DNA from 4 places in the Comamonas koreensis genome. Region 3 is predicted to be linked to each of the others. Evidence: predicted binding sites of a transcription regulator. Region 3 holds the regulator's gene; each other region holds the start of a gene.
What was found. Region 3 encodes LexA, which represses DNA repair genes until DNA is damaged. Its sites were predicted from a motif close to ACTGTATNNNNATACAGT; they were not measured.
Positions count from the first base shown of each region.

Region 1 (7,015 bases), 1.8 Mb from region 3:
TGGGGCCCTTTTCTATCTTCTTGCGCAGGCGGTGGATATAGACCTCGATCGCATTGGTGCTGACCTCCTCGCCCCATTCGCACAGGCGCTCGACCAGCTGGTCCTTGCTGACCAGCCGCCCCGAGCGCTGCAGCAGCACCTCCAGCAGGCCCAGCTCTCGGGCCGAGAGCTCGAGCATGCGGCCGTCGAACGTGGCCACACGCCCGGCCTGGTCGTAGGCCAGCGGCCCATGCTGGATCAGGCTGGTGCTCATGCCCACGCCCCGGCGCGTGAGCGCCCGCACACGGGCTTCGAGCTCGGACAGCGCAAAGGGTTTGGCCATGTAGTCATCGGCGCCCAGGTCAAGGCCTTGGACCCGGTCGTCCACGCTCTCGGCGGCGGTGAGAATCAGCACCGGAATGGCCGAGCCCCGGGCGCGCAGCTTTTTGAGCACTTCGAGCCCATGCATGCGCGGCAGGCCCAGGTCCAGAATCAGCAGATCAAAAGCATTGTTGGCCATCAGGGCGGCATCAGCCTCGGTGCCATTGGAGACATGGTCGACCACGGCGCCGGAGTTGCGGAGACTGCGCAGCAGGCCATCGGCCAGCACCTGGTCGTCTTCGGCAATCAGTATTCGCATGCAGTCTCCTATCGGTGTTGTCGTCGTGATGTGGATGGTGCCAATGATTCTAGGCGAGTCCATGGCCTGGCTGGCTACCTAAGCATAGATCAAAGCGGGTGAGCCGCGAGGCCGTGGTGCGCCGCGCTGGCCTCCTGCTTTTTTGTTGCAAAGACGTAAATCCGGCCGGGCCGTCATCAAACCGGGGCAGGCCTCACGTAGGATAGCGCCTCGTCTTGACCAGAACACGCGGGCACCCGGCCTGTGGCTGGTGGGGGGAGATTGCAGCAGGTGGTGATGAAACCAGGGTCCAAGGTACAGGTCAGATGGCAGGCGTCGCAGCGGCAGCGCCGCTTGGTCGCGGTGACGGCCCTGCTGGTGCTGACCGCCCTGTACCTGCAGTGGCACCACGTCATTGCCATGCCGGGGCAGACCGATGCGCTGCAGTCTGCACCGCGCTCGGCACCGCCTGCCAACCTGCCGCACTACCGGGCCAGCATCGATGCCAAGGTGGTCAGCGGCATTGCCGACAACCTCTCAGGCCTGGCCTTCAACCCCGAGACCCAGACCTTGTTTGCGGTGACCAACCGCCCGCCCCAGATTGCCGAGCTGAGCACCGATGGCCGCTTGCTGCGGCTGGCGCCGCTGCATGGCGCCAGAGATACCGAAGGCATCGCCCATATCCAGGGCGACTGGTTTGCGATTGCCGACGAGCGCAGCAACCGCATCTACTGGGTGCAGTTTGGCAAGGGGGTGACCGAGGTATCGCTCGACCACAGTCCCTATGTGCAGCTCAATGACATCGCCATCAAGAATTTTGCGCTTGAAGGCCTGGGCTGGGATGCCAAGCGCCAGCAGCTGCTGGCCGTGACCGAGAAATGGCCGATGCAGGTGCTGGTGATGGATGCGCCGCTGTCCAAGCTCAAGCCGGGCCTGGTCGATATGAAAGTCTCGACCTGGGAGGTGCCGGCGGTGGACGACATGCCCAGCACCGATCTGGCCGCCATCGAGGTCGATCCGCGCAGCGGCAACCTGCTGCTGCTGGGGGAGGAATCGTCGGTGCTGTACGAATACAGCCGAGCCGGTGACCTGCTCAGCGTGATGCCGCTGTGGGCCGATATGGCGGGGCTGGCCGAGCGGGTGCCGCAGCCCGAAGGCCTGGCGATGGACCACAGCGGCAACATCTACATCGTCTCCGAGCCCAACCTGTTCTACAAATTCGAGCGCAAGCGCCGCTGAACGCGGCAAAGCGCAACCGCTCAGCTGTCGGCCCCATAGACCTCCAGCCCCAGCTGTACCACGGTGGCGACCTGCTCGCCGACCTCGGCGCGGAACTCCGCCTCCGCCTGGGTGACGGCCCGCTCAAACGCCTGCAGCCACAGCAGGCCGGTCTCGGTAAAACGCACGATGCGGGCGCGGGCATCGCGCGGGTCGCGCTCGCGGGTCACCAGGTTCCAGGCTTCGCACTGGTCCACCAGCTGGGCCATGGCCTGCTTGCTCATGCCCGCGCGCGCCGCCAGGTCCACCAGGCGGTCGCCGGCCAGCGACAGGTGGCGGGTGATGTGGACATGGGCGGCGCTCACCTGGTCGCGCTCGGCCAGGTGCGACAGCGCCAGCGGCACGGCCTCGTCCTGGGCCATCAACTGCAGCACACGGGCATCAAAACGGCGCATCGCGTGGCCCAGCAGGCGGCCCATATGGGTCAGGCGCCAGCTGTCATCGGGCAAATGGGGCAGAAGAATGGGCATGGCGAGCAGCCTAAAAAGGCTGAAAAAGGGCGAAGTCGCTATTGTGCATATAGTCAACTAAACTGACTAAAAAAATGCTTCTATAAAATATACCCATCCCATAAACTACTGTTCAAGCATCCAGGCTGTATATGCAAACAGCTGGATCTCCAGATCGACGACATGACCATCAAACGCAAGGAGAAATCCATGAACGCACCCGCCACCAAACCCGAAGCCAACAGCGAAAAAGCCAAGGCCCTGGCCGCCGCCCTGGCCCAGATCGAAAAGCAGTTCGGCAAGGGCACCATCATGAAGCTGGGCGAAGGCGAAGCGGTGTCGGACATCCAGGTGGTGTCGACCGGCTCGCTGGGTCTGGACATTGCGCTGGGCGTTGGCGGCCTGCCACGCGGCCGGGTCATCGAGATCTACGGCCCTGAATCCTCGGGCAAGACCACCTTGACCCTGCAGGTGATTGCCGAGATGCAAAAGCTGGGCGGCACCTGCGCCTTCATCGATGCCGAGCATGCGCTGGACACCAGCTATGCCCAAAAGCTGGGCGTGAACCTGGGCGATATCCTGATCAGCCAGCCCGACACCGGTGAGCAGGCGCTGGAGATTGTGGACAGCCTGGTGCGCTCCGGCGCGGTGGACCTGATCGTTGTCGACTCGGTCGCGGCCCTGACCCCCAAGGCGGAAATCGAAGGCGAAATGGGTGACCAGCTGCCCGGTCTGCAGGCCCGCCTGATGAGCCAGGCACTGCGCAAGCTCACCGCCACGATCAAGAAGACCAACTGCATGGTCATCTTCATCAACCAGATCCGCATGAAGATCGGCGTGATGTTCGGCAGCCCCGAGACCACCACCGGCGGTAATGCACTGAAGTTCTACGCCTCGGTGCGCCTCGATATCCGCCGCACCGGCACCATCAAGCGTGGTGACGAGGCCATCGGCAACGAAACCAAGGTCAAGGTGGTCAAGAACAAGGTATCGCCCCCGTTCAAGACGGCCGAGTTCGACATTCTGTTTGGCGAAGGCATCTCGCGCGAAGGCGAAATTCTGGACATGGGCGTCAATGCCCGCATTATCGAGAAAAGCGGTGCCTGGTACGCCTACAACGGCGAGAAGATCGGCCAGGGCCGTGACAACTCGCGCGAGTTCTTGCGTGAGAACTCCGACCTCGCCATCGAGATCGAGAACAAGGTGCGCGAGAGCCTGAACATCAGCCTGCGCCCCGCCGAAGACGGCGTGGTGGACGGCCCGGTAGCGACCGGCACCGAAGGCTGATAGCCGCCTAGCCACAGCGCTGAGAATAGCTGCTTGTGCACAGAACCTGTGCGCAAGCAGCTATTTGTTTTATAGCAATTTGAACCGATGTCTTTCAGCAAACTCTCCCTCAAGGGCCGGGCGCTGCGCTATCTGGCGCAGCGCGAGCATTCGCGTGCCGAGCTGCTGGCCAAGCTCGGCCCCCATGTGCAAGAGGGCGAGGACCTGGCAGCCATCCTCGACGAGCTCGAAGCCAAGGGCTTCATCAGCGCCCAGCGCGTGGTCGACAGCGTGATCCACACCAAGGCCGCCCGCTATGGCGCCAGCCGCGTGCTGCAGGAGCTGCGCCACAAAGGCGTGGATGCCCTGCTGATCGCCGATGCCCGCGAGCGCCTGCGCAGCACCGAGCTGCAGCGCGCCCGCGAGGTCTGGCAACGCCGTTTTGGCGCGCCGCCCGAGAGCCCGCAGGAGCGGGCCAAGCAGATGCGCTTTCTGGCCAGCCGGGGGTTTGGTGGGGATGTGGTGCGCCAGGTGCTGCGCGGCGGAGATGACGATTAGCGGCTGAAGAGTGCCCCGCCGGGCTGCGCAGATGTGCGGCCCGCAAAGCCCCAGCCACGCGGCCCGTGCCCCGGCTGGGCGACAATGGCGGCCATGAGCACCGCCGAACAGCCCAACAACCCCCTCCATGGCCTGACCCTGGAGCACATCCTGAACGAGCTGGTCGCGTACTTTGGCTGGGAAGAGCTGGGTGAGCGCATCCCGGTGCGTTGTTTTTGCCTGGACCCGAGCATCAACTCCAGCCTGCGCTTTTTGCGCAAGACGCCCTGGGCGCGCGAGAAAGTCGAGGGTCTGTACCTGTTCATGCTGCGCGAGAAAAGGCGCAGCGGCGCCTGAGGCCTCGTCGCCCGCAGTGCGGCGGCGTCCTTGCTGTGCAGCGCTGTCCTACTTGCAGGCGGGCTGCGAGCCGCTAGGCTAGTCGTCTGTGCAAACAGGAGACCGACGATGACCGCAAAAAATACCGTATGCCTCTGGTACCAGGGGGATGCGCTCGATGCCGCGCAGTTCTATGCCCGGACTTTTCCGGACAGCTCTGTGGGCGCCGTGCACCGCGCGCCGGGGGACTACCCCGATGGCCGGCAGGGCGATGTACTGGTGGTGGAGTTCAACGTGGCGGGCATTGCCTGCATTGGGCTCAACGGCGGGCCGCATTTTCAGCACAATGAGTCCTTTTCCTTCCAGATCGCCACGGACGACCAGGCCGAGACCGACCGCCTGTGGAACGCCATCGTTGGCCATGGCGGGCAGGAAAGTGCCTGTGGCTGGTGCAAGGACCACTGGGGCATCTCCTGGCAAATCACGCCCCGCATGCTGACTGCGGCCATGTCCGACCCCGACCGCGCTGCGGCCAAGCGCGTGTTCGAGGCGATGATGGGCATGACCAAGATTGACATTGCCGCGCTGGAAGCGGCGCGCAAAGGCTGAGCAGTCAGCCCTGTGCTGCTTATGTGCTGCGGGTACACCACCAGCAGATCAGCGAGCCGGCGGTCACCAGCATCACCCCCTGCCAAAAGCTCCACGACGGCTGCACCTGCAGCCAGACGGTGCCTACCAGCGCCGACAGCACGGGCGTGAAGTACGAGCCCACGGCCATCACCGTGAGGTTGCCCGCGCGCAGGCCATGGTCCCAGCAGCTGTAGCCCAGCGCGGTGAGGCCGCTGAGCATGCACAGCTGCACGATGGCCGGCAGCGACAGGTGCAGCGCCGGCTCATCGCTGAGCGCGTACTTGACCCAGAGCACCGCGCCCACGCCCCAGAGAAAGGTGGGCAGCGCATTGGCGCCATGCGCATAGCGCTTGGCGATGACCGAGTAGCAGGGCCAGAGCCAGGCGGCCGAGAACGCCAGGCCATAGGCGAGCGGGTTGCTTTGCACATTGGCCCAGAGGCTGGCGATGGACAGCGCGCTGTCGCCCTTGAGCACCAGCACGATGCCGGCCATGGCCAGCAAGACCCCGGGCACCAGGCCTGCGCGAAAGCGCTGCAGCCCAAAAACGGTGGCCAGCACAATGGTCAGGCTCGGCCACAGGTAGTTGATCATGCCCAGCTCCAGCGTCTGGCCCCGGTTGCTGGCAAAGCCCAGCGACAGCGACAGCGCGATCTCGTAGAGCACAAACAGCAGGCCGCAGCCCCAGAGGTAGACCGGGTGCATGGCGCGCAGCTGCGCCAGGCGCGGGCGGCCAAAACGCAGCGTGACTAGCAAGGCCCCCAAGGTAAACACCGCTGCCGCCCCGCCAATGGGCCCCAGGTGCTCGGCCACGCTGCGAAACAGGCCCACTGACGTGGACCAGCACAGCACGGCCGACAGGCCAATCAAGGTGGCGCGTTGCGAAGCGGCCTGGGAAGAGGGCGTCGGGGAGGAAGACATGGGAGCGCGGCTGGGTGCAGGGACAGCTGTGAAAAGCAGCCTTGCATCCTAGCCGGAAAAGCACAGCTCTGCAGGCCTGGTAGCCAGCATCGAGCTGCTACCTGGCTGCCATTCAGTGGCGCCCGGCAGGTTGTCGCAGTGTGGCTTGGGACGATTAGCGCTTAGGCGATATGGCTGCCAAAGACCAGTGCGGCAGCAATGGTGGCCACCACGGTGAGCACGGCAAATGCGATCAGGCCACGCAGCTCCAGGCGCTTGTCGGCCTCTTGCTCGGCGGCAGTGGGGATATGGTTGGGGCGGGAGTAGTCCATGGGCAGCTCGGAAAAAACGCGGGCAACCCGCCCACTATAGTGCGCCGGGCGCGTTTGGCCAGCGGGCGACGACTAGGTGTTTGTATGTGTATACCAAACCGGCATGCATGCGGCAGCCACCCCTTTATCCGGCCAGCTTTTTTCCATCGGCCAAGGTGGGGCTGCGGGTGTACCACCAGCAGACCAACGATCCCAGCGTCACCAGCAGCACCCCTTGCCAAAAGCTCCAGGACGGCTGCACCTGCAGCCAGACGGTACCGACCAGGGCCGACAGCACGGGGGTGAAGTAAGAGCCCACGGCCATCACCGTGAGGTTGCCCGCGCGCAGGCCATGGTCCCAGCAGCTGTAGCCCAGGGCGGTCAAGCCGCTGAGCAGGCCCAGCTGCAGCAGCGCGGGCAGGGTAAAGCGCAGCGGTGGTTCGGGGCTGAGTGCGTACTTGATCCACAGCACGGCGGCCACGGCCCAGAGAAAGGCCGGCAGCGCATTGGCGCCCTGGGTGTAGCGCTTGGACACCACCGAATAGCAGGGCCAGAGGCAGGCCGCGCACAGCGCCAACGCATAGGCCAGCGGGTTGCTTTGCACATTGGCCCAGAGGCTGGCCAGCGACAGCGCGTTGTCGCCCTTGACCACCAGCACAATGCCGGCCATCGACAGCAGCACCCCCGGCACCAGGCCGGCGCGAAAGCGCTG
Region 1 covers NZ_CP043575.1:914,590-921,604, forward strand. Annotated here, with positions in the region: gene F0Q04_RS04190 (response regulator transcription factor) at 1-619, opposite strand, end outside; gene F0Q04_RS04195 (SdiA-regulated domain-containing protein) at 896-1,837, shown strand; gene F0Q04_RS04200 (MarR family winged helix-turn-helix transcriptional regulator) at 1,858-2,346, opposite strand; gene recA (recombinase RecA) at 2,536-3,612, shown strand; gene recX (recombination regulator RecX) at 3,700-4,149, shown strand; gene F0Q04_RS04215 (VF530 family DNA-binding protein) at 4,234-4,485, shown strand; gene F0Q04_RS04220 (VOC family protein) at 4,594-5,073, shown strand; gene yddG (aromatic amino acid DMT transporter YddG) at 5,093-6,013, opposite strand; gene F0Q04_RS04230 (hypothetical protein) at 6,175-6,324, opposite strand; gene yddG (aromatic amino acid DMT transporter YddG) at 6,449-7,015, opposite strand, start outside.
Region 1: recA (recombinase RecA) is a predicted target of LexA. The motif match lies at 2,471-2,488, and genes of this name have one in related genera.

Region 2 (7,015 bases), 670 kb from region 3:
CCCAGCAGACCGGTGATGGCCAGGAACACCAGGTGCTCCTTCAAAAAGGCACTGTCGATCTGGTTTTTCAGGTCTTCGGGCTGGTTCAGCGTCAAGGTGCCGATCAGCATATGCTGGCTGTCGAACAGCGGGTTTTTGGCGCTGCCTAGTGTGGGCGGCACACCGGCCAGCAGCTTGCCCTGGTTGTCGAGCAGGCCCAAACGCTGGGAGAGGGGGTGGCGTTCAATGGGGCGCAATTGCTGGGTCAGCATGGGGCCAATCGTGGCGCGGCGCGGCGCCTCGCTCTCCGCCGGGGGCGAAACGGGCACGGCCGCCTGGCTGCCAAAGCGGGTCAGCGCATTCCAGCGCTCCGACGTCAGCGAGACCCAGTGCGGATCCTTGGCATACTCGCGCCGCAGCTGGCTCTCCAGGTACTCCAGCCGGCCCAGCTCGATCTGCGCCACATAGCCGCCCAGACCGCGCTGCAGGCTCCAGTACGAAAAGCCGAAAAACCCCAGCAGCAGGCCCAGCAGCAGCAGCACCATGGCCAGCAGCACCCGCGTTTGCAGACGGGTAAAGCGAAACAGCTGAAGTCGGGGTGTGGTCACAGAGGGCGGGTGGGGCAATGGCGGTGTGGGCACAAACTGCAAAACGGGCAGACGCAATGCCTGCCCGGCTATTCTCTTACACAGTGCGTGGGTGTGTAAAAGGGTTGCTTGATCAGGACGTCATCACCGGCCCTTAGGGCCCGATGGAGGCGCCGCGCTGCGCCACCAGCTGCTTGCCGACCATGCGGCAGGTGGCTTTGGCTGTTTTTCCGTTGTCCAGTGTCAGTTGCACGGCTTCGCCGGCCTTCTTGCCCTGGCAGGCCTCAATGGCTTGCTTGGACGGCGCGGGCTTGGCGGGGCTGGCCGCGTAAGCCTGGGCGGTGGCGATCCAGAGGGCTGCAGTCACGGCGGTGCTGCACAGCAGACGGTGGCGAAGTGGTTGAGAACTCATGGCATTCCTTTGTAAAAAGAGGCTCTGCGGCCAGGCCGCGATCTGGTGTGGGACAGAAAGAAGCGGGTGAAACAGAGAAACTGGAGTGTGTTTACGCCTCTCCGCAGAGCCCATGACTGAACTATAGGAGCCAAATGTGGAGGAAGTTGGGCCAGCTTTGTGGCAGGTGTGACAAAGCGAAAACCGCATGCCTATTGGCTTGGCGCAGGAGCGGGCGCCATTGCGTGCGCCGCAAAGTTATGCAAAGCGGGCCGGGGCTCAGGCCAGCAGCGCAGCCGGGATGGGCGCCCCGTCCAGCGGGCGGCGTGCCGCAATCCGCTGCACCACCCGGTCCGGGTTGCGCAGCAGCCCTGCCTCATAGGCGATGACAGACCAGCTGGCACAGACTTGCAGCAGCTCGCCGGGCTGCAGCAGGAAGTCGGGCCGGGAAGGCTTGCCATAGGCGGCATTGCCTTGGGCAAAGGTCTCGTACAGCAGCAGCCCGCCGGGCGCCACACTGGCCAGAATGTGCGGCCATAGAGGGCGCCACAGATAGTGGGTGACGACCACCGCGTCGAACGCCCGGCCTTCCAGCGGCCAGGCCCCGTTTTCGACATCGGCCAGCAGCCATTCTCCCGCCGTGTCCGCCTGCAGCGACTGCAGCGCCGCGCCATCGCGGTCAACGCCGGTTACCCGCAAGCCCTGGGCCTGCAGGTAGCGGGCATGGCGGCCCTGGCCGCAGGCCAGGTCCAGCACCTGGGCGCCTGCAGGTATCAGTGGCGCAAAGCGGGTGATCCAGGGCGAGGGGGCGGGGCTATGGGGCATGCGCTAGAAACAGGCCCAGACATGGTCAGCCATCTGCACCATGAATTCCGGTTGCGCGTAGAGCATGAACACCAGCGCCAGCAGCACCGCCACCAGTAGCCAGATGGCGGCGCGCTGCCAGCCGCGCAGCGGCGCGGCGCCAGCAGTGGGGGCGGTGGGTGGTGCAGGCTGTTGCATGAAAGTTCGGTTATCAGGCCGCCAGCGGCAGCCGCTGCACGGGCTCTTCCTTGACCGGCAGATTGACCAGGCCGGCGAATACGCCCAGGCCAATGGCCACATACCAAACCACATCATAGCTGCCGGTGCGGTCATAGAGGTAGCCGCCCAACCAGATGCCCAGGAAGCTGCCGATCTGGTGGCTGAAGAACACAAATCCGCTGAGCATGGACAGGTGCTGCACGCCAAAGATCTGCGCGATGGCGCCGTTGGTGAGCGGCACGGTGGACAGCCACAAAAAGCCCATCACTGCGGCAAAGACATAGACCGACCAGGGCGACAAGGGCACCAGCAGGAAAACCACGATGGCGATGGCGCGGATGAAATAAATGCCCGAGAGCAGGTAGCGCTTGGCCATGCGCTGGCCGAGCGACCCGGCCAGGTAGGTGCCAAAGATGTTAAAGAGGCCGATCAGCGCCAGCGAATAGCTGGCCACATGCGGCGGCAGGCCGAAGTCCTTCAGGTAGCTGGGCATGTGCACGCCGATGAACATCACCTGGAAGCCGCAGACAAAGTAGCCTGCGGTCAGCAGCAAAAAGCTGGGGTTGCGAAAGGCCTCTGCCACAGCCTGGGCAATGGTTTGCTGCGCGCCACCGGCAGCACTGTGCTTGAGCGCGTGGAAATTGGGCTCGCGCAGCGCAATGGCCAGCGGCACGATGGTGAGCACCAGGATTGCGCAGACCAGCAGCGCGTTCTGCCAGCCCAGGCTGGCGATCAGCTGGCCCTCGACCGGCACCATGAAGAACTGGCCAAAGGAGCCCGCGGCCGCGGCCACCCCCATGGCCCAGGAGCGTTTCTCGGCTGGCAACTGGCGCCCGATGACGCCATAGATCACCGCATAGGTGGTGCCCGTTTGCGCCATGCCGATCAAAAGGCCGGCGGTGAGCGCAAACATCAGCGTATTGGGCGCCCAGGCCATGCCGGCCAGGCCCAGCGCGTACAGCAGCGCGCCGCAGACCAGCACCTTGCTGGCGCCAAAGCGGTCGGCCAGCATGCCGGTAAAGATGCCGATCAGGCCCCAGCTGAGGTTTTGCACCGCCAGCGCCAAGGCGAAGGACTCACGCGTCCAGCCCATCTCCTGGGTGATCGGCTGCAGCCAGAGGCCAAAACCGTGGCGGATGCCCATGGACAGGGTCACTACGGCGCCGCCACACAGCAGCACGCGGGCCATGGACAATCGTTGTGCGTTGTTTTGCATAGTCAGGGGATGTGTCTCGTTATTTAAGAACGTGATTGCGGTCTCTACGCGCGGGGAGATCGTAAGCACGTTCTAGAAATTGTTACTCCAACGCCAAAAACCGGCTGTCGCCCGCATATTGCCCGGTGGCTGTCCAAGCCCATTGCAGGCTTTTGCGGCCAAGCGTCGTGAATCGTCAACAAGTTCCACCTGTTTATCTATACAGCTATTTACAATGGCAGCCGCTAGAATGGAAAGTTATGGCAAGCAAAAACACGTCTACCAGTGAATACGCAGAGGGCTCGATACGGGTTCTCAAGGGGCTTGAGCCGGTCAAGCAGCGCCCGGGCATGTATACCCGTACCGACAATCCGCTGCACATCATCCAGGAGGTGATCGACAACGCGGCCGACGAGGCCCTCGCCGGCTTTGGCAAGAAGATCCGCGTCTATCTGCACACCGATGGCTCCATCAGTGTCGAGGACGATGGCCGGGGCATTCCGTTTGGCATGCACCCCGAAGAGCATGCGCCGGTGGTGGAGCTGGTGTTCACCCGCCTGCACGCGGGCGGCAAGTTCGACAAGGGCCAGGGCGGCGCCTACAGCTTCTCGGGCGGTCTGCATGGCGTGGGGGTTTCGGTGACCAACGCCTTGGCCACCCGCATGGAGGTGACGGTGCACCGCGATGGCTCGGTCGCCACGATGGCCTTTGCCGGTGGCGATGTGGTCGAGCCTCTGCAGGTGCGCGCGATGGTCAGCGGGGACCGCAAGCAGGGCACGACGGTGCGCGTCTGGCCCGATGCCAAGTATTTCGAATCCAGCCACCTGCCGATGGGCGAGCTGGTACACCTGCTGCGGAGCAAGGCCGTGCTGATGCCCGGCGTGAGCGTGCAGCTGACGCAGGACAAGAGCCGCGAGACGCAGACCTGGCAGTACAAGGGTGGCCTCAAGGACTACCTGCTGCAGACCCTGCCGGTCGACCCGATCATCCCCGTGTTCGAGGGCGAGGGTTTTGCCGGCCGCAGCGATGACCATTTTGCCGAGGGCGAAGGGGCATCGTGGTGCGTGGCCTTTACCGATGAAGGGCAGCCGGTGCGCGAGAGCTATGTCAACCTGATCCCGACCACGGCGGGCGGCACGCATGAAAGCGGGCTGCGTGATGGCCTGTTCCAGGCCGTGAAGAGCTTTATCGAGCTGCACTCGTTGCTGCCCAAGGGCGTCAAGCTGATGCCCGAGGATGTGTTTGCCCGTGCCAGCTATGTGCTCTCGGCCAAGGTGCTCGATCCCCAGTTCCAGGGCCAGATCAAGGAGCGCCTGAACTCGCGCGATGCCGTACGCCTGGTCTCGGGCATGGTGCGGCCAGCGCTGGAGCTGTGGCTCAACCAGAACGTCGAATACGGCAAGAAGCTCGCCGAGATCGCGATCAAGGCGGCGCAGACGCGCCAGCGCGCCGGCCAGAAGGTGGAAAAGCGCAAGGGCAGCGGCGTGGCCGTGTTGCCCGGCAAGCTGACCGATTGTGAAAGCCGCGACCTGGCCTATAACGAGGTGTTTCTGGTCGAGGGTGATTCGGCCGGAGGCAGCGCCAAGATGGGCCGCGACAAGGAAACCCAGGCCATCCTGCCGCTGCGCGGCAAGGTACTCAACACCTGGGAAGTGGACCGCGACCGCCTGTTTGCCAATACCGAAATCCACGATATCTCGGTAGCCATTGGCGTGGACCCGCATGGCCCCGATGACGAGGTGGACCTGAGCGGTCTGCGCTACGGCAAGATCTGCATCCTGAGCGATGCCGACGTGGACGGCTCGCACATCCAGGTGCTGCTGCTGACCCTGTTCTTCAAGCATTTCCCGCAGCTCATCGACAAGGGCCATGTCTGTGTGGCGCGGCCGCCGCTGTTTCGCGTCGATATTCCTGCCCGGGGCAAAAAGCCTGCGGCCAAGGTCTATGCGCTCGACGAGGCCGAGATGCATGCCATCTTCGACAAGGCCGCCAAGGATGGTGTGCCGCGCGAGAAATGCCAGGTCAGCCGCTTCAAGGGCCTGGGCGAGATGAATGCCGAGCAGCTGTGGGAAACCACGCTGAACCCGGACACCCGCCGCCTGCTGCCGGTGCGTCTGAGCCAGACCGATGTGCTGCAAACCCGTGAGGTCATGACCCAGCTGATGGGCAAGGGCGAGGCTGCGGCCCGCCGCGACCTGATGGAGCTGCACGGCCACGAGGTCGAAATTGATATCTGATGTCCTGCTGCCCACGCCGCTGAATAAACAATCGAACCCAAGCCAGCCGCGCGCAGCCGTGCCACAAGCAAAGAAAGCTGAACCCCTATGAGTGAAGAGAACGGTCAGGACCTGCTGTCCAACCCGGTGCCCGAGGACGGCGACAGCCTGGACCTGGGCAATTACGCGCAGCGCGCCTATCTGGAATATGCGCTGTCGGTGGTCAAGGGCCGCGCACTGCCAGACGTCTGCGATGGCTTGAAGCCCGTGCAGCGACGCATCCTGTTTGCGATGGAGCGCATGGGCCTGGGCTACAGCGGCCCCAACCGCGCGACGGCGGCCAAGCCGGTCAAAAGCGCCCGTGTCGTTGGTGATGTGCTGGGCCGCTTTCACCCGCATGGCGACCAATCGGCCTATGACGCGCTGGTGCGCATGGCCCAGGACTTTGCCCAGCGCTACCCGCTGATCGACGGCCAGGGCAACTTTGGCAGCCGCGATGGCGATGGCGCAGCGGCCATGCGTTATACCGAGGCGCGCCTGTCCAAGATCACCAGCCTGCTGCTCGACGAGATCGACATGGGCACGGTGGACTTTGTGCCCAACTACGACGGCTCCACCCAGGAGCCCAGCCAGCTGCCGGCGCGCCTGCCGTTCTCGCTGCTCAACGGCGCCAGCGGCATTGCGGTGGGCCTTGCCACCGAAATCCCCAGCCACAACCTGCGCGAGGTGGCCGATGCCTGCGTGGCGCTGATCAAGAAGCCGGCGATGACCGACTTCGACCTGCAGCAGATCATCCCCGGCCCGGACTTCCCCGGTGGCGGCCAGATCATCAGCAGCGACAAGGACATTGCCGACGCCTACCGTACGGGGCGCGGCTCGATCAAGGTGCGTGCGCGCTGGACCATCGAAGAGCTGGCGCGTGGCCAGTGGCAGCTGGTCGTCAACGAGCTGCCGCCGGGCGTTTCCTCGCAAAAGGTACTCGAAGAGATCGAGGACCTGACCAACCCCAAGATCAAGACCGGCAAGAAGACCTTGACCCAGGAGCAAAGCCAGCTCAAGGCCACGGTGCTGTCATTGCTCGATGTGGTGCGCGACGAGTCGAGCAAGGATGCGGCCGTGCGCCTGGTGTTCGAGCCCAAGACCGGCAAGACGCCGCAGTCCGAGCTGATCACCTGCCTGCTGGCGCACACCAGCCTGGAGAGCTCCTCGTCGGTCAACCTGACGATGATCGGCATCGACGGCAAGCCCACGCAAAAGTCGCTGCGCCTGATGCTGGAAGAGTGGATCGAGTTCCGCCAGACGACGATCACGCGCCGCTCCGAGCACCGGCTCGCCAAGGTGCTCGACCGCATCCATATCCTGGAAGGCCGGCAGACCATTCTGCTCAATATCGACGAGGTGATCGCCATCATCCGCGCCAGCGACGAGCCCAAGGCCGCGCTGATGGCGCGCTTTGACCTGAGCGAGCGCCAGGCCGACGACATCCTGGAAATCCGCCTGCGCCAGCTCGCCCGCTTGGAAGCGATCAAGATCGAGCAGGAGCTGAGCGAGCTGCGCGCAGAGCAGGGCAAGCTCGAAGACATTCTGGCCAACCCCGCCTCGCTCAAGCGCCTGATGGTCAAGG
Region 2 covers NZ_CP043575.1:2,023,237-2,030,251, forward strand. Annotated here, with positions in the region: gene F0Q04_RS09025 (ATP-binding protein) at 1-587, opposite strand, end outside; gene F0Q04_RS09030 (hypothetical protein) at 721-978, opposite strand; gene F0Q04_RS09035 (class I SAM-dependent methyltransferase) at 1,237-1,782, opposite strand; gene F0Q04_RS09040 (hypothetical protein) at 1,786-1,959, opposite strand; gene F0Q04_RS09045 (MFS transporter) at 1,973-3,196, opposite strand; gene F0Q04_RS09050 (DNA topoisomerase IV subunit B) at 3,436-5,412, shown strand; gene parC (DNA topoisomerase IV subunit A) at 5,500-7,015, shown strand, end outside.
Region 2: F0Q04_RS09050 (DNA topoisomerase IV subunit B) is a predicted target of LexA. The motif match lies at 3,385-3,402, and genes of this name have one in related genera.

Region 3 (7,015 bases):
AATGCGCAGGCGATCGCCCAGCACTTGCTGAAAACTGCGCTGTGCGACTGCGCGGCGCTCGGCATACAAGAGCCGCATCTTCTTGAGGTGGCGGGCAAAGTGGCCCTGGGCCATGAAGTCGGCCACGCTGGCCTGCAGCAGATAGGGGCAGCCGGCATTGAGGTTGGAGCTGACGGCCTGAAAGCGGGGCACGACCTCGAGCGGCACCACCGCGTAGGCCAGGCGCAGGCCGGGAAACATCACCTTGCTGAAGGTGCCGGCGTAGATCACGCGGTCCTGCCGGTCCAGGCTTTTGAGGGCGGGCAGGGGCCGGCCCTGGTAGCGGAACTCGCTGTCGTAGTCGTCTTCGATGATCCAGCTGCCCGCCTCGCTCGCCCATTCGAGCAGCGCCATACGCCGGTCAAGTGACAGGGTGACGCCAAGCGGGCTCTGGTGCGAAGGCGTCACCATGGCAAATTTAGCATACGGACTGAGCTGGCGACCCGCATCGACCTGCAGGCCCTGGGCATCGACGGGTACGGGCACGATCTGTACGGCGGCATTTTGCAAAAACGGCCGCGCCAGGATATAGCCCGGGTCCTCAAACCAGAAGGCATCGCCAGGGCTGGCCAGGCTGCGCAGGCTCAGCTCCAGGGTGTTGCGCAGGCCGGTGGTGACGAAGACCTGCTCGGGCACGCAGGTCACGCCGCGCGAGACCGCCAGGTAGGCCGCAATGCGCTGGCGCAGCTCCTCATCGCCTTGCGGGTTGGGGTAGGCCAGGCGGTAGGGCTCGCTGCTGCGCAGGCGGTGGGTGACCAGCCGGTTCCAGACCTTGCGCGGAAAGGCATCGATCGCGGGCAGGCCCAGTTGCAGGGGGCGGGGCTGCAGACCGTCGTGGTCCACGATATCGGCGGCCGGTGGCCGGGCGATGGCTTGCGGCGCCGGGGCCGTGGCAGCCGGGGGCAGGCTCGGTGATATGACGGTGCCCGCCGCGCCGCGCCCCTGGAAGTAGCCTTCGTCGGCAAGGATGCGGTAGGCCAGATCGACGGTGCCGCGCGCCAGGTTCAGCTCGGTGGCCAGCGCCCGCGACGCAGGCACCCGGTCGCCGGCGCGCAGATGGCCTTGCGCAATGGCGGTCTTGAAGCGCTGGCAGATCTGCAGGTACATGGGCAGCTGCAGGCTGCGGTCCACCTGCAGTGGCAGCGCATGTAGGGGATCGGTGTGGGCGGGGTCTGAAATCATGGCATCCCTATCTTGGCCTAGTCATTTTTGCATTTCTTGGCTCTTTTGGCTTGGCCAAGACAACTGCATACTGCCTATCAGCAACGGAATTCACCGACGCAACCCAGCCATGGAGATAGCTATGCAAACCCGACTCGACTTCTACACCGCCGACCCCGCCATCATGAAGGCCCTGATGGGCGTGGAAAACCAGATTGCCAAGGGCAGCCTGGACATTCTGCTCAAGGAACTGGTGCGCCTGCGCGCCTCGCAGATCAATGGCTGCGCCTTTTGCCTGGACATGCATGTGACCGATGCGGTCAAGGCCGGCGAATCCAGCCGCCGCCTGGCCACCGTGGCCGCCTGGCGTGAGACGCCGTTCTTCAGCGACCGCGAACGCGCTGCGCTGGAGTGGACCGAGGCGCTGACCCTGGTCTCGCACAACCATGTGCCCGACGCCGTCTGGGAGGCCGTGCGCCCCCACTTCACGGATGCCGAGCTGATGGAGCTGACGGCAGTGATCACCTCGATCAACAGCTGGAACCGCTTTGCGATTGCCTTTCGCAAGATGCCGGTTTAAGAAGCTAGCTCCCGGCGTGGCGCAAGACGGCCTATGAAAGTCCTGGTTCTGGGCGGCTGCAAGCTGCTGGGCGCGAAGGTGGTCAGCAATCTGCGGCAGCTGGGCTACCCGGTGGTTGCGGATGTGGACCCCAGGCTGCCAGCTGCGCTGCATGGCGCCCAGGTGCTGATTGATGTGCGCGAGCCACCTGTGATGGAGACGGCCGATGCGCTGGCGAGCTGGGCGAGCATATGCCGCCAGCTAAATGCCGCCATCGCCGCTGCAGCAGTGGCGCACCATATTGCGCTGTCGGCCTTGGGGGTGCAGCGCTTGCAGCACAGCGGCTACTACCAGGCGCTGGCGCTGCGAGAGCAGCTGATCCAGGCAGGCAGCACGCCTTATACGGTGCTGCGTGCCGCACCCCTGTACGAAAGTCTGGCACGGCTGGCACAGGGCAGCCCTGCCGGTACGGCGCTGACCATGCCCGTAGCGCGTATGCAGGCGATGGCCGCAGAGGACCTGGCGATGTTGGTGGCCGATGCCGCGCTGGCGCAGCCGTTGGATGGCTGCATGGAGGTGGCCGGGCCCCAGAAGATGGCGATGGCCGACTGGATGCAGCAGTACCTGCGCTTGCGCGGCGACCCGCGGGAAGTGCTGGGCGATGCCCACGCTCTGTATCGGGGGGCGTTGCTGGACGGTGACAGCTTGCTGCCCACGGGACCCGCTCGCCTGGGGCGGACCACGCTGGCGGCCTGGGTCTGCAAATGCAGTGCGGCTTGATGCCCCAGGCATTGGCTGGACACCGGGGTGTGATTATTTTCAAACGATTGGACGACTGATGACCCGTACCTTGCTCTTGAACTGTGGCCCCCATGGCCAGGCCAGCCATGGCTACCAACTGGCGGCCGATATGCTCGCCGAGTTGGGCCTGGCGCAGCAGCCGCTGCGCGAGCGCGACTTGGTGGCCACCCCGATACCGCCGATCAGCCGCGACTATGCGCTGGCGATCACCGCCAATGCGAGCGCGGATGCACCGGCGCTGGCCTGGTCCGAAACGCTGATCAAGGAGTTGGAAGACAGCGATCTGCTGATGATTCTGACCCCCATGCACAACTTTGCGGTGCCGGCCACGCTCAAGCTCTGGCTGGACCATGTGATCCGCATCCACCGCAGCTTTGCATCCACGCCTGAAGGGAAGATCGGCCTGATGAAAGACCGGCCCACCTTGGTGTTGGTGAGCTCGGGCGGCTTCCACACGGGCCCCCGGGCCCGGCAGGAAGATTTTCTGACGCCTTACTTGCGCTATGCGCTGGCCTCCATCGGCATCCGCAATGTGCATTTTGTATTGCTGCAAGGCCTGGTATTTGGCCCCGATGCCGTCGCCGCTGCGGTGGATAGCGCAAGAGATACCTTGCGGGAGCAGCTGGCGCCCTTCAAGCAGCAGGCGCTGGAGGTGGTCGCTGCTGCGCGCTGACAGCACGCGTAGCTGGTGCAAGTGGGCAGCAGGGAGCGATGGCTGACAGCGCGGGGTGCCCAGCGCATGGGCCTTGCACCACCAAGGCCTGGCCTGGACGGCAGGGAGGGGTGCTGCTGGACTGGGCAGGTCTGTACTGCCGTTGCACCTGTCTTGCATGTTGCCCAGACTATCTCAGCGTCGTTCTGGAAACCCTCCGGTAGGCTGTTGCCTGGCTGCTCACACCTAGCCGGCCGCACCTAGCCGGCCGCACCTAGCCGGCCGCACCTAGCCGGCCGCACCTAGCGGCAATCGGGTCTGCCTGCGGCAAGATGCCGCGCCGGGGACGCTGAGCCCCATGCGCAAACCTTCGGCTAGTCTGGCCCTGTTTGCGGCGTTCAACGCATGCTGGGGGCCAGACTTGATCCCCGCCCTGGGCGGCGGCTTAGACCGCGTGCAGATGTTCCAGCCGCTCCAGGCGCTCGAGCTCGGCACAGATATCGGCCATGCTGCCCGACATGGCCCAGCGCATACCTTTTTGGCGGTGCAGGCTGGCCGGTTGGGCCCAGTACATCTTGATGGGCGCATCATTGGCGGCCTGGGCGCTGCAGCGCTGCACCGACAGGAAGGGGCGGGTGTGGGACTGCGCAGCTGCTGAGAGGCGACGGCGCGCAGCGGGTTTGCGCGGCAGGCGGATGCGGTCGATGGGGCGCTGCACTGGTGCACCATCGGCAGGCGAGTCAACGCGGGGCGTGTCCATGCAGGAGGTATCCGCGCCTGACGTATCCACGCTGGACTGAGCTACCGGGCCATCGAGCAAGCTCAGCTGCTGGGCGGCGCCGCGCTGTACAGCGGCAGAGGACGCGGTGGCAAAGCAGTGCACCTGGGCGGCCAGTTGGCCGTCATTGGCGGCGCCATGGCCGGGGCGGCGGCGGTTGCTGCGCACAATGGCACGCTGGATGGACTGGAACCAGGGCAGGCCGGCGACGAGGGAAAAAGGCGCAAGCGCGCGCAATGCATCTGCTACAAGCATAGGAGACTCCTTGGTATACGGGTAACAGCAGGATTGCGCAGGGCGAGCGCATCCCCCAGGGCTGTGGGCCAAGAGCCCACAACGCCCGCTACCTGGGGTTGCGCAGAAAAGGGAGGGCCGAGGGGGCCGCTAGGCCTAGTTCAGCATCGTGTTGCGGATCAGGCCCACGGCAATGCCTTCGATCTCAAAGGGCTCGCCGGGCTGCACGATGATGGGCAGGTAATCCGGGTTTTCGGCCAGCAGTTCAATGCCGTCCTTGGTGCGCTGGAGGCGCTTGACGGTGACATCATCGCCCAGGCGCGCCACGATGATCTGGCCGTTGCGGGCCTCGCGCGTGGCTTTGACGGCCAGCAGATCGCCATCGATGATGCCGACATCGCGCATCGACATGCCGCGCACCTTGAGCAGGTAATCGGGCTGCTGCTGGAACAGGCCGCCCTCCACGGTATAGGTTTGGTCGACATGCTCTTGCGCCAGGATGGGCGAGCCGGCCGAGACGCGGCCAATCAGCGGCAGGGCCAGCTGGGCGAGCTCTTGCACCACACGGCCCAGGCCGGCCGTGGCATTGGACACGCCTGCCAGCGGCGACGAAAAGCGCGTGCCACGTGCGGCATTGATAGAGCGCACAGTATCGCTTTGCAGGCGAATCCCCCGGGAGGTGCCGCTGACCAGCTCGATCACGCCCTTGCGGGCCAGCGCCTTGAGATGGTCTTCTGCCGAATTGGCCGATTTGAAGCCCAGTTTGCTGGCAATCTCGGCGCGCGTTGGCGGGGCGCCGGTGCGCGAAATGGCGGTCTGGATCAGGTCCAGAATTTCTTGTTGGCGCGCGGTCAGTTTGGGATGGTCTCGCATAAGATCTCCGTGTGATCTGCGGTGCCGGGCAGAAGCAAAGCCACTGTGCATCCCAACACCTGTATATCAATCCAGTACCTGTATTTTTAACCAGTTTTTTGCAGGAGGCAAGCCTTGCAGCCAAAAATTTTGATCATCGGCACCGGCGGCACCATTGCCGGCATGGCTGATGACGCCGAGAAACCCGGCCAATACCGCGCGGCCCAGCTGTCCATCGCGGCCTTGCTGGCGGGCGTGAGCGGTATTGAGACTGCGGCGGCAGGCCCGCTGGATGCGGTGCAGATAGCGCAAATTGATAGCAAGGACATGAATGACGAGGTCTGGCATGCGCTGCTCAAGCGCTGCGATGCGGCCATGCACGATGAGACCGTGCGTGCTGTTGTTATCACCCACGGAACCGATACGCTCGAAGAGACTGCCTGGTTCCTGCATTGCGCTTTAGGGCGCCTGGCCAAGCCCGTGGTGCTGACCTGTGCCATGCGCCCGGCCAATGCCTTGATGCCCGATGGCCCGCAGAACCTGAAGGACGCCGTGGCCGCCGCTGCGGCGTTGGCTGCGGATGGCCAGCCGCTGCTGCGCGAGGTCGTGGCCGTGACGGGCGGCGGCGAGCTGCACAGCGCGCGCTGGCTGCAAAAGGTGCATCCGCACCGTTTGCTGGCCTTTTCATCGGGCGAGCAGGGGCCCCTGGGCTGGGTGGATGGCGTGACCGTGCGCCTGCGCCAGGGCTATGCCTCGCCGGCACCAGGCGCAGCGGATGGCTACACCGGCAGCCAGTGGCTGGCCGCCTTGCCTGCCCCCGCCAGCCAGCCCTGGCCCTGGGTGGAGATCGTGACCAGCCATGCCGGTATGCGCCCCGGGCTGGTGGACGCCCTGCACGCCCAGGGCATCGACGGTCTGGTGGTGGCAACCACCGGCAATGGCACCGTGCATGAGCTGCTTCTGGAGGCGATAGCGCGCGCACGCCAGCAAGGTCTGCCGGTATGGCGCAGCAGCCGCTGCAGCGATGGTGTGATCAGCGATGCGGTGTTGCCTGGAGTGGCCGATTTGGAAAAGGACTTGGCGGTGGCCTTGACGCCCTACAAATGCCGGGTCAGCTTGCAACTGGCGCTGGCGCAGGTCCAAGCCAAGGCCTAAAGCAGCCGCCGCATGCCGGTCTGCTGATGGCATGAGCAGGCATTAAAAAAGCCACTGTCGCAAGACAGTGGCTGTGCGGATAAGTCTGAGCGACTTATCAGGCCTGCAGCGCGGCAATGGCGCGCTGCGTGATCTCTTCGACCGAGCCCATGCCGCTGATGGCGCGGTACTTGGGGGCGGCGGCCGGGTCTTGGGCGGCCCAGCTGCTGTAGTAGTCCACCAAGGGGCGGGTCTGGTTGCTGTACACATCCAGGCGCTTCTTGACGGTTTCCTCCTTGTCGTCTTCGCGCTGCACCAGGGGCTCGCCGGTCACATCGTCCAGGCCTTCAGTCTTGGGCGGGTTGAACTTGACGTGGTAGGTACGGCCGGAAGCGGGGTGGCTGCGGCGGCCGCTCATGCGCTCGATGATGGCCTCAAACGGCACATCGATCTCCAGCACATAGTCGAGCTTGACACCGGCGGCCTTCATCGCGTCGGCCTGGGGGATGGTTCGGGGGAAGCCGTCAAACAGGAAGCCATTGGCGCAGTCGGCCTGGGCGATACGTTCCTTGACCAGATTGATGATCAGATCGTCACTGACCAGCTGGCCGGCGTCCATCACGGCCTTGGCTTGCAAGCCCAGCGGCGTGCCAGCCTTGACGGCAGCACGCAGCATGTCGCCGGTGGAAATCTGGGGAATACCGTATTTTTGGCAGATGAAGGCAGCTTGCGTACCTTTGCCGGCGCCGGGTGCTCCCAAAAGAATTAATTTCATGACGGTCCTTGGAGAATAAAAAACTTGCAC
Region 3 covers NZ_CP043575.1:2,694,568-2,701,582, forward strand. Annotated here, with positions in the region: gene F0Q04_RS12110 (PLP-dependent aminotransferase family protein) at 1-1,221, opposite strand, end outside; gene F0Q04_RS12115 (carboxymuconolactone decarboxylase family protein) at 1,343-1,780, shown strand; gene F0Q04_RS12120 (SDR family oxidoreductase) at 1,814-2,539, shown strand; gene F0Q04_RS12125 (FMN-dependent NADH-azoreductase) at 2,598-3,233, shown strand; gene F0Q04_RS12130 (hypothetical protein) at 3,658-4,245, opposite strand; gene lexA (transcriptional repressor LexA) at 4,381-5,097, opposite strand; gene F0Q04_RS12140 (asparaginase) at 5,212-6,231, shown strand; gene adk (adenylate kinase) at 6,329-6,985, opposite strand.

Region 4 (7,015 bases), 570 kb from region 3:
GCAGCTGGCATGGACCCGGACAACCTGCCGGTCTCCGACCCCAGCTCGATGAGCTTTGGCAAGGAGCGCAAGGCCTGGAAAGACATCTGGGGCAGTGGCCAGGGCATCGGCGCCATCAAGCAGGTGGTGCCCGCTGCCGAGCTGGTGGCCCGGCTCAAGCGCGAGTACTTCGACGCCCGCGACGCGCTGCTGGCTGGCGGCCCGAGCCGCGCGTCAGCCCCTGCACAGGCGGCGTAACGCGCAGATACCTACACCGGCCGCCTGGGCTGAACTTTGGCCCTGCGGCGCTGTCCAACCGCGCTTGACGGCTACGGTGTGATGCGATGGAGAATCAGTTTTTTGCCCAGGGTGCCCCCCAGCCGCTGCAGCGCCGCCGCTGCCTGGTATGGGCTGCCGCTGCCTTGGTGGCTGGGGCTGGCCTTATGACCAGCGTGGCGCAGGCTGCCGATGCCAGCCTGCCTGCCGGTGCACGCAGCATCCGCATCAGCCAGGCGCAACTGCAGCAGGCAGTCGCTGCGAAGTTTCCGCTGGCCCGCTCCTGGCAGGGCATTGTCGTCATCCAGCTGCAAAAGCCCAGCGTGCAATTGCTGGCAGCCAGCAACAGCCTGCGAGCCGCCTTCGATATCTGGGTGACCGAGAAGCTGATGGGCAACGAATACCCTGGCCAGATGACCCTGGATTTTGGCCTGGCCTTCGATGACGCCGACGCCAGCATTCGCCTGCACAACGTGCGTGTGCAGCAGCTGCAGATGCAGGGCGTGCCTGCTGCCTACCAGGGCATGTTCCAGACCTATGCGCCCCGCCTGGCCGAGCAGGTATTGCAAGGCCTGCTGGTCTATGAGCTGCCGGCCAGCCAGCGCATGCTGCTGCAAGGCCTGGGCTATACGGTCGAGCGCATGGAGGTGCAGGAGCAAGGCCTGCGCATTGTGCTGGCGCCCAAGACAGCCACTGCTGTGCCAGCGCGTTAGGCCAGCGTGTAGGGGTAGTGGGCGGATAAGCCTGGTGCCAGTTGCTCCATCAGCGCCAAGGCTTGCAGTACCACATCCTGCCCCTGGTCCAGCCCCTGGTCTTGCGCAGCTTCGAGCTGCGCCATCAGATTGGCCAGTTGCAGCCATTGCCCGGCATCGATACCCAGCGGCTGGGGCAGGGCATCAGGCCCGGCAGCGTGGTCCAGAAAGGCAACGGCCTGCTGCTGGTCACGGCTCAGCAGCCAGGCGTCACCGGTGCCCGAGCAGGCAAACACCCACCAGTCCTGGCCCAGCATGGCCAACGGGGCGTCGCGCCCCCAGGTCTCTTGGGCCGCGGCCAGGTGGTCCAGCAGCACAAAATCGCCGGCGATCTCGGTCGTGGGCAGGCCATGACCGGGCATCAGGCCAGGCACCACAGCGGGCCAGGTGCTGCCGGGCCAGAGCCGCTCGGCAATGGCAGCCGGCGCTTGCAGGGCCAGCATCTCAGTCGTTGCCTTCCTTGCGGGCGGGCGATTTTCCGGTCAGCCGGTCCTTGAGGGTCAGCACCCGGGTGACGGCGCTGCCCATGCCCATCAGCTGCAGGGCGGTGTCGGGGTTGAGGCGCTGCACATCGTCAAACCAGGTCATCAGCTTGTCGATCAGGTCGTACATCTCCTGCATGCGCTGCTGGGCGTACTGCTCATCGGCGGAATGGGTTTCCTGCAGCAGGGCCGAGCGCAGCATCGACTGCGTGGGTTCGATCTCGCGGCGGCGGCGCTCTTCGGCCAGGGTGCGAAAGATCTCCCAGACATCAGCCGGCGCTTCAAAGTATTCGCGCCGGTCGCCCGGCTGGTGGCGCATATGCACCAGGCGCCAGGATTGCAGCTCCTTCAAGCCCATGCTGACATTGGAGCGCGAGAACGACAGGCCCTCGGCAATCTCGTCGGCATTGATCGGCTGGGGCGAGAGAAAGATCAGCGCGTAGATCTGGCCCACGGTGCGGTTGATGCCCCAGCGGCTGCCCATCTCGCCAAAATGTGACACGAATTGGCGGGTGAGCTCGGGCAGCGGCGTTGGGGCTTGTTTCATGGCTGTGATTATCGGTTTTTTCTGGAAGCACTGAAATGCCCAGGCCGCCGCCACCCGGCCAACCACCCGGCGCCGTGTAAAGAAGGCAGATTTCGCTCGATCAGCGGGGCGGCAGCGTCAACGGGCGCGGATCCCCAGGCGTTACACAGGCAGTGGCACTGCGCGCGCGGTGCCACACCTTTGTCAGAACATTGCCAGCCTGCGCTGCCATGGCTTGCCCATTGTGGTGTCGCTGGCCAGAGACTATCTTGCCTACCACAACAACCCATAACAAACGAAATCTGTGGCTGGACATGACCAAAGGGGCTTGCTGTGCTGCCATCGTCTGGCACCACCTGGCTTTCTACGGCCCGATGTCGGATGTCGCAGCGCAAGTCACCCCCGGCATCATTGACTGGCTGGCGGAATATGCGCGCATTGCCGTGCAGATTTTTCTGGTCATGGGCGGCTTTCTGTCGGCGGCCAGCCTGGCCCCGCAAGGTGTGGCCCGCTTTGGCAGCCCACTGGCCAAGATCGGCCAGCGCGCGCTGCGCCTGCTCGCGCCTTACTCCGTCGCGCTGTTGCTGGCCGTGCTCATCGCAGCGCTGGTGCGGCCCTGGTTTGCCCACGACTCCGTCCCCGCCGAGCCTACCTGGCAGCAGCTGATCGCCAATGCGCTGATGCTGCAGGACATCAGCGGCGAAGATGCGCTGTCGGCCGGCGTTTGGTACGTGGCGATTGACTTCCAGCTGTTTGCCGCCGTCACCTTGCTGTTTGCATGGAGCCGCCGCTGGGCCCGCCAGTGGCTGGGCCTGCAGCTGGGTCAGTGGGTGGTTCTGGCGCTGACGGCCATGTCGCTCCTGGTGTTCAACCGCCACAGTGAGCTGGACATGTGGTTTGTTTACTTTATCGGTGCCTATGGCATGGGCATGCTGGCCTTCTGGGGCAGCCAAAGCGCCAAGCCCTGGTCCTGGACGGCCTGTCTGCTGGCGCTGGGTCTCGTGTCACTGGAGGTCGATTTCCGCCTGCGCATTGCGGTGGCGCTGTGCGGCGCCGTCGCGCTGCTGTGGCTGATGCGCCTGCCGCACGACAGCCGCCTGGTCGACTGGCTGGGCCGCCAGGCGCCCGTGCGCTGGCTGCAGTCGCTCGGCCAAATGGGCTACTCGGTGTTTCTGGTGCACTTTTCCATCGTGGTGCTGTGCAACGCGGTGGTCTCGCATGTCTGGCCCAGCCAGCCCTGGCTCAACTGGCTGGGCATGGGCCTGGCCTTTGCGCTGTCGCTGCTGGCCGGGCGCGCGCTCTACCTGGGGGTGGAGGCGCGCACGCCCAGCCTGCGCTCTGTGGCTCGCTGGGAGCTGGGCCTGGTCGGCGGCGGTCTGCTGGTGACCCTGGTGGGCGCACGCTTGTCGATGTAAGCACGCCCTTTGCCGGCTCTGGTCTGTTGGCCGCTCAGCGGTGCAGATCGCCAGCGCGCTCGGGCTGGTAGCTGATGCCGGTCACGCGCACGGTCATGGTCTTTCCTCCCACGGAGGGCCAGGCCAACTGGTCGCCAATCGCCAGGCCCAGCAGCGCACTGCCCACCGGTGCAAATACCGAAATCTTGCTGCTGGTGTCGTCCAGGTCCTTGGGGTAGACCAGGGTCAGCTGGAACTGCTTGCCCGATTCGGCAATGTCGAAGTTGACGCTGGAGTTCATCGTCACCACATCCGGCGGAATATCGCTGGGCTCCACGATATCGGCTCGGGCAATCTCGGCCTCCAGATCCGCCTTGCCGGGGAAGGCACTGGCCGGCATGGCCTCCAGCAGCGCTTCAAGGCGGTCCACATCCAGGGATGACAGGATGAGTTGGGGTTTGCGAGACATGAAAACTTCCTCCGGAGTATGTAATCCCCGAATGTAGGCTATGCCCCATTTCGCACCAAAACGGTGCGAATAGCCCTGGTGCAGGCGGCGCTTGCAGAGGCTGCCGGGATGGCGGACAATGCATGAAATACTGTATATAAAAACAGTCATAATCCGTTAGTATGCCTGCCCGCCATCCCTCCACCCACACCGTTGACTCTGCCCCGTTTGAAGACGCACAGACCCTGCACCGCTGCGCGGACGAGCTGGATGGGCCTGTGCCGGTGCGTGTGCCACTGCCGGTGGCCCGCAAGGGGCGCGGCGCGGTTGGCACGCCCCGCCACCGTTTTGCCAGCGATGTGCGGGAATGGGCCGACGATGGCTGGACCCCAGCAGCTGCTCAAGCGGCCGTCGGCGCTGATCCAGAATTGGATCTGGAAGAAGGCGCCTGGTGGCAGCAGGACGCCGAGAGCCTGCCGACCCAGGTGCACGCGGAGCGGGCGCGCAGCGCGATCCAGAAAAACGACTCACCCGATATCTTCTTTGATCACTCGGTCAACCCCTACCGGGGCTGCGAGCATGGCTGCATCTACTGCTATGCCAGGCCGTACCACAGCTACCTGAACCTCTCGCCGGGGCTGGATTTTGAAACCCAGCTGTTTGCCAAGACCAATATTGCCCAGGTGCTCAAGGCCGAGATCAGCCGCCCGCGCTACCAGCCGGCCTCGCTCAATATCGGCTCGGCCACCGATTGCTACCAGCCCATCGAGCGGGAGCTGGGCCTGACGCGGCAGCTGATCGAGGTGCTCAGTGAGGCCGAGCATCCTTTTTCACTGATCACCAAGAGCAGTGCGGTGGAGCGCGATATCGACCTGATCGCCGCTGTAGCGCGCAAGAATGCGGCGGCCGTCTACATCACGATCACCAGCCTGGACCCACAGCTGACCCGCCTGCTCGAGCCCCGGGCTGCGGCGCCGCACCGGCGGCTGCGCACCATACGCCAACTGGCGGAGGCCGGCATTCCGGTCGGGGTGAGCGTCGCACCCCATATTCCGTTTTTGACCGAGGACATGGAAGAGGTGCTGGCGGCCGCGCGCGAGGCCGGCGCCACCACGGCCTTCTACACCGTGCTGCGCCTGCCTTGGGAGCTCAACGGCGTGTTCCAGCAGTGGCTGCAGGCCCATTACCCGCAGCGCGCAGCCCGGGTAATGCAGCGGGTGCGCGACCTGCACCAGATCAGCGAGGCCGACCGGCTGCGCGGCAAGAGCTATGACAGCCAGTCGTTCAGCCGCATGAAAGGCCAGGGCCTGTGGGCCGACCTGGTGCGCCAGCGCTTTGTGCGGGCCTGCGCGCAGCTGGGCTATGGGCGCGAGCGGCAAGAGATGGATTGGCGCGGTTTTGAGGCCTGGCGCGCCCAGCAGCTGCAGCAGACAGTGCGCCAGGCGGGCGCCGCGCAGGCGCCGCACCCGGGGCAGGGCACGCTGTTTTAGCCGCGCTTGCGTGCAGCAGCGACCGTGGTCGGCGGCTGCGCTGCAACGGTTGCTGGAGCAGAGGCAGACGCCAGGTGCGCCAAAGTGGCGGGCGGTGCAGAGCGGCCCTTGCAGCTGGCAAAAATATCCAGATCGGGCTGGTGCAGCGCGGTCTGCACATCGGTGAGGCCCAGCATCGAGTGGAACAGGTTGTCGTGGCTGATGCGGGCAGTGCCCACGGCCTGCTGCAGGCAGCTGGTGCTGATGCCCATGCGTTGCTGCATCGCGGGCGAGAGCCAGGTGATCCAGGGCACATGCTTTTGGACATCGGGTGCGACGGAGTAGGGCAGGCCGTGCAGGTAGATGTTGTTCTCGCCCAGCGATTCGCCATGGTCGGCCACATACATCATCGCCGTGGGCTGGCGCTGGCCCTTGCTGGCGAGCCAGTCGATCAGGCTGCCGAGCATGCGGTCGGTGGCAACGACGCTGTTGTCATAGGCATTGATCAGCGATGCGCGGTCGCAGGACTGTAGGTTGACGTTGTTGCACTCGGGGCTGAAGCGCTTGTCCTGGCCCAGCGAACGCTTGAAATAGGCCGGGCCATGGCTGCCCATCTGGTGCAGCACCACCACCACGCCTTTGGCGCGTTGCTCGGCGGGCAGCGCATTGATGCGTTCATCGAGGCCTTCGAGCAGGGCCATGTCCACGCATTCGCCGTCCTGGCACAGCGCCTTACGGGCCGCGGCGGGCAGGTCCGTCTCGGTATTGGCGTTGTGCACGCGGGCGCAAACGCCCTTGCAGCCCGATTGGTTCTCGACCCAGAGCACAGCCAGGCCGGCGCGCTGCAAGACATCGAGCAGGTTTTCATAGGATTTGTTGCTGTCCTGGCTGCTGCGCCCCAGGTGGGAGAACATGCAGGGCACCGACACGGCGGTGCTGGTGCCGCAGGACCAGGCGTTGGTGGCGATGGCGAGGTCCTGGCGGGCGGACAGCAAAGGCGTCGTGGGACGCTCATAGCCATTGGTCGCAAAATTGCCGGCGCGGCCGGTCTCGCCGACGACCAGCGCATAGATCGGGAAGCTGGTCTGGCCAGCATAGCTGGCACCCAGCTTGGCATCTTCGCCAATCGGGTACAGCGTGGTGTCGCGGTGGTGAATTTGCTGGGCCACCAGGTTGCCTGCGGCGTAGACGGTGGACAGCGGGTTCATCATGTAGCGCAGGTTGGTGTGGTTACGCATGGCTGACGAGATGGGGCGAAAACCCGCCACCACCACGACGGCCATGGCCAGGACCGCCAGCAGCACCATGCCCAGCTGCTGGAGCACTGGGCGCCAGCCCTTGCGGTGGGGCAGGGTCTGGCGCCAGATCCACCAGGTGGGGGGAATAGCGATGGCGCCCACGGTGACCACCAAGCTCCAGTGCAGCAGGTCGGCCGCTTCCTTCACATCGGTTTGCAGCACATTGACGAGCATCGAGGCATCGATGGCAATGCCGTAGTTCAGCATGAAGCAGGCAGCAAACGCGGCGATCCAGCACAGCGCGATCATCACCGGTTTGGCGGCGCGGCCCCAGCTGAGCAGGTTCAAGAGGGCCCAGCAAGCGCAGGCAATGGCCAGGCCCAGGCTCAGGCCCAGCACCCACTGCTGGGCGCTGCTCAGGCCGTCTGCCTGCGAGAGGGCCTTCCACAAG
Region 4 covers NZ_CP043575.1:2,127,122-2,134,136, forward strand. Annotated here, with positions in the region: gene F0Q04_RS09485 (NAD(P)H-dependent flavin oxidoreductase) at 1-237, shown strand, start outside; gene F0Q04_RS09490 (DUF1439 domain-containing protein) at 324-968, shown strand; gene F0Q04_RS09495 (hypothetical protein) at 965-1,450, opposite strand; gene F0Q04_RS09500 (GbsR/MarR family transcriptional regulator) at 1,452-2,036, opposite strand; gene F0Q04_RS09505 (acyltransferase family protein) at 2,246-3,430, shown strand; gene rnk (nucleoside diphosphate kinase regulator) at 3,465-3,878, opposite strand; gene F0Q04_RS09515 (PA0069 family radical SAM protein) at 4,154-5,347, shown strand; gene F0Q04_RS09520 (phosphoethanolamine transferase) at 5,344-7,015, opposite strand, start outside.
Region 4: F0Q04_RS09515 (PA0069 family radical SAM protein) is a predicted target of LexA. The motif match lies at 4,008-4,025, and genes of this name have one in related genera.